DNA from 2 places in the Paraburkholderia sp. BL17N1 genome. Region 1 is predicted to be linked to the other one. Evidence: riboswitches for the same ligand, from Rfam matches in the RefSeq annotation. Region 1 holds a riboswitch; the other holds the start of a gene.
What was found. Region 1 has a riboswitch for thiamine pyrophosphate ahead of thiC (phosphomethylpyrimidine synthase ThiC). Riboswitches for the same ligand answer to the same signal wherever they lie in the genome.

Region 1 (3,402 bases):
GAGTTGCAGGTCCATGTTTTCCTTGATCAACTGCATCGGCACGTGGCCGGGGCCTTCGATCATGGTCTGCACGTCGTGCTTCCACGCGATCTGCGTGAGTTCGCCGAGCGTCTTCAGTTCGCCGAGTTGCGCTTCGTCGTTGGCATCGTAGATCGAGCCGGGACGCAGACCGTCGCCGAGCGAGAAGGCCACGTCATACGCCTTCATGATTTCGCAGATGTCTTCGAAATGCTCGTACAGGAAGCTTTCCTTGTGATGCGCGAGGCACCACTTCGCCATGATGGAGCCGCCGCGCGAGACGATGCCCGTCATACGCTTGGCCGTCAGCGGCACGTATTGCAGACGCACGCCCGCGTGAATCGTGAAGTAATCGACGCCTTGCTCGGCCTGTTCGATCAGCGTGTCGCGGAAGATTTCCCACGTCAGGTCTTCGGCCTTGCCGTTGACCTTTTCCAGTGCCTGGTAAATCGGCACCGTGCCGATCGGCACCGGCGAATTGCGGATGATCCACTCGCGCGTTTCATGGATATGCTTGCCGGTGGAGAGATCCATCACCGTGTCGCCGCCCCAGCGGATCGCCCACGTCATCTTGTCGACTTCCTCGCCGATGGAGGACGTCACCGCCGAGTTGCCGATGTTCGCATTCACCTTCACGAGGAAGTTGCGGCCGATGATCATCGGCTCGCTTTCCGGGTGATTGATGTTATTCGGGATGATCGCGCGGCCGCGTGCGACTTCTTCGCGCACGAATTCCGGCGTGATCGCCGTGAGACCGTTCGGGCCGAACGCGCTGGCGCCGAACGCCTGGCCCGGATGCTGGCGGCCCATCATCGCCGCGAGCTTTTCACCGTTCGGCCCGCTTGTCTTGAGGCTCTCCAGATACTCGGCGCGGCGCTGGTTCTCGCGAATCGCGATGTATTCCATTTCCGGCGTGATGATGCCTTTGCGGGCGTAATGCATCTGCGAGACGTTTTTGCCGGCGATCGCGCGGCGCGGCGTGCGATGCAGGCCCTTGAAGCGCAGATCGGCGGTGGCCGTGTCGGCGGCGCGCTCGCGGCTGAAGTCGCTCGACAGACCCGTCAGCGCTTCGGTGTCGCCGCGTTCTTCGATCCAGGCCTGGCGCAGTGCGGGCAGACCCGCGCGGATGTCGATCTTGGCTTCCGGATCGGAGTAAGGGCCCGACGTGTCGTAGACATAGACCGGCGGATTCTTTTCGCCACCGAAGCTGTCGGGGGTGTCGGCCTGCGAGATTTCGCGCATCGGCACGCGGATGTCGGCACGCGAGCCGGTCACGTAGACCTTGCGGGAATTCGGCAACGGCGCGACAGCGGCTTCGTCGACGTGAGCGTCGGCGGAAAGGAACTTCGGATTGGCGTTCATCGTATCTCCTGTGTCGACCGGAGTTGGCGCTTTAGCGCTTACTCCGGTCCCATGCAGAGCAGTCGACCAGAGTTGGCGCTTTAGCGCCTTACTCTGGTCCCATGCAGAGCATGGCGTTGAGTGGGGCGGCTAAGCAGGAGACGAGACGGAAGTAGTCGGAATTCGCGAGAGATGAGCCAATAAAGCTTGGCTGCGAAATCCGTACGCTTCCCTGCGCTGGCATTATCCAGATCAGGTTCAAAGGGTATTTCTCACCCACGCGGCACGGACCTCCAACCTCCGTGCGACGCAGGACCCCCGCGTTAGCAGCGCACACGATACACCGGGCGCCCGCTGCTTGGCAACCCATCTTGAAAAGTCGGATGATGGAAATAACAGCGGGCCGCTACGCGCTTGTTGCGGATCGACGGGGCGGCCGCAGATGCCGCGGCAAAAAGTTTCGCGTGGCGCGCGGGGCGTTGCTTACAGCGTGAAATCGTCGGCGGCTTCTGGCTGAAACAGGATCTTTTCCAGCTTCAGCACTTTCTCAGTACCGCTTGGCGGCGTGAAGCGGATGCGCTCGCCGCGTTTGGCGCCGAGCAAGGCAATGCCGGCGGGCGAGAACACGTTCAGGCGGCCGTGCGCGAAGTCCGCATTGGGCGGATAGACCACGGTCCAGGTCATCTGCTCGCCGCTGGTTTCGTCGACCAGCGTGGCTTGTGAGTTCATCGTGACGACGTTGGCAGGTATCTCGCGCGAATCGACAATCACCGCGCGTTCCAGCACGTCGTCGAGCATGTCTTGCAAACGCGCGTCCGCGCCTGGCCTGGCGGCGTGTTTCTCGAGACGGGCGACGTCGAGTTCGGTGAGGTAACAGGTTTTCGTCTTTTTCACGACGGGTACTCCAATTCGATCTGCATTTGAGGGAACAGCGTGCGGATGAGATCGGCCCGGAGCCCGACAACGCGGCTCAGGCAATGGAGCGGGCAGCGTTAGATCGAGCGCCGGGCGGCGTGGAGCGGGAGCGTTCGGGACGGCTCGCCGGCGTGGCGCGGCATGAGTTCCGCGCGCGCGCAGCCGGTTGCGCGGCGGGGGCGCAAACGGAAGAAGGCACGGGAAGTCGGAAAGCGCATCGAGGTAGTCGGCAGGCAGCGAAAGAGAGTGAAGAGGGCGCCGCCATTCGTCTTACTGAATGCGCGCGATCGAAAGGGCAATGTTAGCACGCGAGTCGTGCATCGCCGGACGTGTTCGCGCTTCAGGAAAAAAGCTGGGAAAAATTGCAAACGCGCTGTCATAACCCGCCGTGTGGTCCGACAAACGTGCAGATCCTGATTGGAGCATGTCATGCAAACCGCCGGACTCCGCCGAGACCATCGGCGTTTCACTCGAAGCGTCGCGCTCGCTATCGCGCTGACCACGCTGCTGGCCAGCGGCCTCGCGGACGCGGCCAGCGCCGTCTGCAGCGCGCATAGCCCGGCGCATCGCGTGGCGCTGGTCGAGCTGTACAGCAGCGAAGGCTGCAATAGCTGCCCGCCCGCCGACAACTGGCTGAGCCAATGGAAAAACAGCGGCGCGACGCAAAGCATCGTGCCGTTGGCGCTGCACGTGGACTATTGGAATAGTCTCGGCTGGACTGACCGCTTCTCGCAACATCGTTTCACCGAACGTCAGCAGGCGCTCACCGATCTCGGCGGCGGTCACACCATCTACACGCCGGAGATTTTCGTCTCGGGACGCGAACTGCGTAGCTGGTCGCGACGCGACAGTTTCGAGAGCAGCATCGGCAAAGTCGTCGGCGAGCCGGCGCAAGCGAACGTCGCGCTCGAACTCAAGCAACAGCAGACGCCGGGTGCGTTCAACGTCACGGCGCAATTCACCAGCAAGTCGGCGGACACAGCGGGCCAGCTGGACGCCTACCTCGCTGTCTATGAGAACTCGCTCAGCTCGCAAGTCGGCGCCGGCGAAAACAGCGGCGTCACCTTGCATCACGAACGCGTTGTGCGGCAATGGATCGGCCCGGTGCCGCTCGTCGCGGGCAACGCA
Region 2 (3,402 bases), 980 kb from region 1:
TTCACGCAACCGGTTCACGGTAGCGCGCCATTCGACCAAAGTGCCGTAACTGTTGATGAACCACGAAAACGAATCGCTGACCGTGCCGAAGGCGCTGGAGATCTGCATCAGCACGCCGAATGTGAAGGCGCCGGCGAAGTAGCGCGGTGCGGCGACCACCAGCGGGAAGATGATCGCGATCTGGCCGTAGAAGCTCAGCACGAAGGTGAGCCGCTTGGTGTACTTCATCACCTGCCACCAGTTGTCGCGGATACGGCCGAACAGCGAATGCGCGTTCTTCTTCTCGGTCTCCATGCCGTTATAGAAGGCGATCTGTTCGGCGTTTTCACGCAGACGGATCAGGCCGAAACGGAAATCCGCCTCGACTTTCTGCGCCTGATAGTTGATCGGCACGAGCGGATGGCCGACCTTCTGGATGATCAGCGAACCGACCACGGCGTAGAGCGCAGCGGCCCACACCATGTAGCCGGGAATCTCAATCGGCATGCCGCCGAGCGAAATGGTCAGCGCGCCGGCTAGCGACCACAGGATCGTGATGAACGACACCAGCGTGACGACGGTGGACAGCAGGTCGAGCGTCAGCGAGAGCGTGCTGGTGGCGAACGACTGGAGGTCGTCGCTGATCCGCTGGTCGGGGTTGTCGGCGAGGCGGTCGCGCTCGATCCGGTAGAAGGCGCTGTCGTTCAGCCACTCGTTCAGGTAGCGCGTGGTCAGCCACTGGCGCCAGCGGAAGCCGAGCATCTGGCGTAGGTAACGGCCGTACACCGCGAGAATGATGAAGCCGAACGCGAGCCCCGAGAACACCATCAGCAGGTGCGGGAAGTCGTGCACGTTCTTGGTTTGCAGCGCGTTGTAGAAGTCGGCGCTCCAGCGGTTCAGCCGTACGTTGATCCACACCACGAGCAGATTCATCACGATGATCGCGATGAGCAGGCCCCAGGCCGTTTTTCGTTCTTCGGAAACCCAGTAAGGTTTGATCAGGCTCCAGGCGGAGACTTTTTCGTCCGGCGGCAGCACGGGGCTGGCAGAGGTATTCGGTGTCATGAGCATCCTGAAGTAGTGCTGGCCCATCGGGGTGGCCCATTGGGGCTGACCCCGTTCGGGCAGCTCGTCTGCGGGCTGCCCTGCGGCGGGTTTGCGGTACATGCCCGGGCGTCGTGCTCGACGAACGCACGCCTGAGTGAGCGTCAGATTCTGGCGTGAAGCCCTTAAGCGAAAATTAATTTGCGCCGCGAGGCCCCGCGCCGCTGCAGTTGCGAACACGGCGGGACGGCGTGCCGCCCGCGCCGCGTCCGTGCGGCGTCCTGTGCTGGCATTGTGCCAGAGCGCCGCCTTCGGCCGCATTGATAACGTGAAAGATGGTGTCGGATCAAATCGCGCGCGACGCGGCCAGCCGCTGGTTTGCGGGCGCCGCGCCTTTTATGGTCTAATGACCTTCGACGAAACAGGGGTGCTTCGCGCACAGGCGGCATGATTTTCATGGCGCGGCGGCGAGGCTGAGAGACACCCTTTGCACCCGATCCGGGTAATACCGGCGCGGGAAGTTTCCGGAAGCAGCCAGTCTTCCATTCCCCGCCGGGCAGCGTCCGTCATTGGATCGCGCATTGCCTGGCCGGCCTCACCCGCCGGTTTCGTCCTGGGTACGAGCGCTTTGTTGCCGTACGGAAAGGACTCGATGACCGCCTATTCTTCAGATATGTGTTTTGCTCTTCGTCACGCCGCCGTCGGCGCGCGGTGCTTCAGCTTTGCTTGCCGTCCTGAAACGGAGTGTGCGCGATGACGCGTTCTGCACAACCCGATTTCGCCGTGCTCGGCGGTGGCCTGTGCGGGCGGCTGGTGGCGTGGCGGCTCGCCGGTCAGGGGCATCGCGTGGCGCTCTATGAACGTGGCGATGCCGCCGGCACGCAATCGGCCGCGTGGGTCGCCGCGGCGATGCTGGCACCGCTCGCGGAAGCCGCCAGCGCCGAACTGCTGATCACCCGTCTCGGCGCGAGTTCGCTCGACACCTGGCCGCAAGTGCTGGCCGAACTTCCTGAGCCGGTGTTCTTTCAGCGCAACGGCACGCTGGTCGTCTGGCATCACGCCGACCGCACCGAAGCGCCGCTATTCGAACGCCGGGTGCGCTCGAACGCTCCGGATGAATTGCTGGACGGCGGCTTCGTCACCCTGGCGGGCGCGCAGCTCGGCGCCGCCGAGCCTGCTTTGGCGGGCCGTTTCAACCAGGGCTGGCTGCTGCCGCGTGAAGGCCAGCTGGACAACCGTCAGGTGCTGACCGCGCTGGCTGCGGGCCTCGCGCAACGCGGCGTCGACACGCACTGGAATACGCCGGTCGACGAGCGTGCGCTGCCGCCCGCGCGTATCACAATCGATTGCCGCGGCCTCGGCGCGAAGTCCGTGCTGCCTACGCTGCGCGGCATTCGTGGCGAAGTCGCGCGCGTGCATGCGCCCGGTATCAAGCTGACGCGGCCGGTGCGGCTGCTGCATCCACGCTATCCGCTCTACATTGCGCCGAAGCAGGACGATCTCTACGTGATCGGCGCGACCGAAGTGGAAGGCGAGGACATGTCGCCGGTCAGCGTGCGCTCCGCGCTCGAACTGCTGAGCGCGGCGTTTTCCGTGCATCCCGGCTTCGGCGAGGCACGCATCCTCGAACTGAATTCGCAGTGCCGCCCAACTCTGCCGGACCACCGTCCGGCGTTGCTGTGGGACGGCGCGCAGACACTGCGCGTGAACGGCCTGTACCGGCACGGCTACATGATCGTGCCCGAAGTCGCCGACGAAGCCGTGCGCTTCGCCGCGGCGCTGCTCGACGGCCGCATCGGCGACGCCGATGCCTTCGCCGACTGGCAGCGCGACGCGCGCTGGAGCGAGCTTTTTCAACTGGACTCCGCGCGGGAGCCGGCATGAGCGTTGCGCGACCCGTCATGACTCAGACGAGCGCTGCCCGCCACGCCGCTTTCGCCATCGACTGAAACGTATTCGAACACCATGGACATTCATATCAATCAGAAGCCGTTGTCGCTGCCCGAGGGCGCGACTGTCGCGGACGCGCTGACCGCGTTCGGCGCGCGTCCGCCGTTTGCGGTCGCCTTGAACGGCGACTTCGTGGCGCGCACCCAGCACGCGGCGCGCGCGCTGCAAGCGGGCGACAGGCTCGATGTCGTGCAACCCGTGGCTGGCGGCTGAACGACCGCCATGCATTGCCTGAAACGCCGGATTGCCGGAGACAAAAGATTATGCAAATGACTTCCCCAAATACCGCCGACGCGCTCACGCTCTACGGCCAGACTTTCGCGAGCCGCGTGCTGCTTGGCACCTCGCGTTATCCGTCGCTGCAATCGCTATCCGATTCGATCGATGCCGCGCGGCCCGGCATGGTGACTGTCGCGCTGCGCCGGCAAA

Region 2: linked by a shared signal. The riboswitch ahead of B0G82_RS07840 (FAD-dependent oxidoreductase) and the one ahead of thiC (phosphomethylpyrimidine synthase ThiC) in region 1 are both predicted to bind thiamine pyrophosphate.

The regions. Positions count from the first base shown of each region.
Region 1 is NZ_RBIW01000001.1:2,752,201-2,755,602, forward strand. Features, by position in the region: gene thiC (phosphomethylpyrimidine synthase ThiC) at 1-1,380, opposite strand, end outside; TPP riboswitch at 1,571-1,689, opposite strand; gene B0G82_RS12450 (GreA/GreB family elongation factor) at 1,843-2,253, opposite strand; gene B0G82_RS12455 (DUF1223 domain-containing protein) at 2,704-3,402, shown strand, end outside.
Region 2 is NZ_RBIW01000001.1:1,768,291-1,771,692, forward strand. Features, by position in the region: gene B0G82_RS07835 (ABC transporter ATP-binding protein/permease) at 1-1,044, opposite strand, end outside; TPP riboswitch at 1,437-1,560, shown strand; gene B0G82_RS07840 (FAD-dependent oxidoreductase) at 1,777-2,907, shown strand; gene thiS (sulfur carrier protein ThiS) at 2,989-3,186, shown strand; gene B0G82_RS07850 (thiazole synthase) at 3,243-3,402, shown strand, end outside.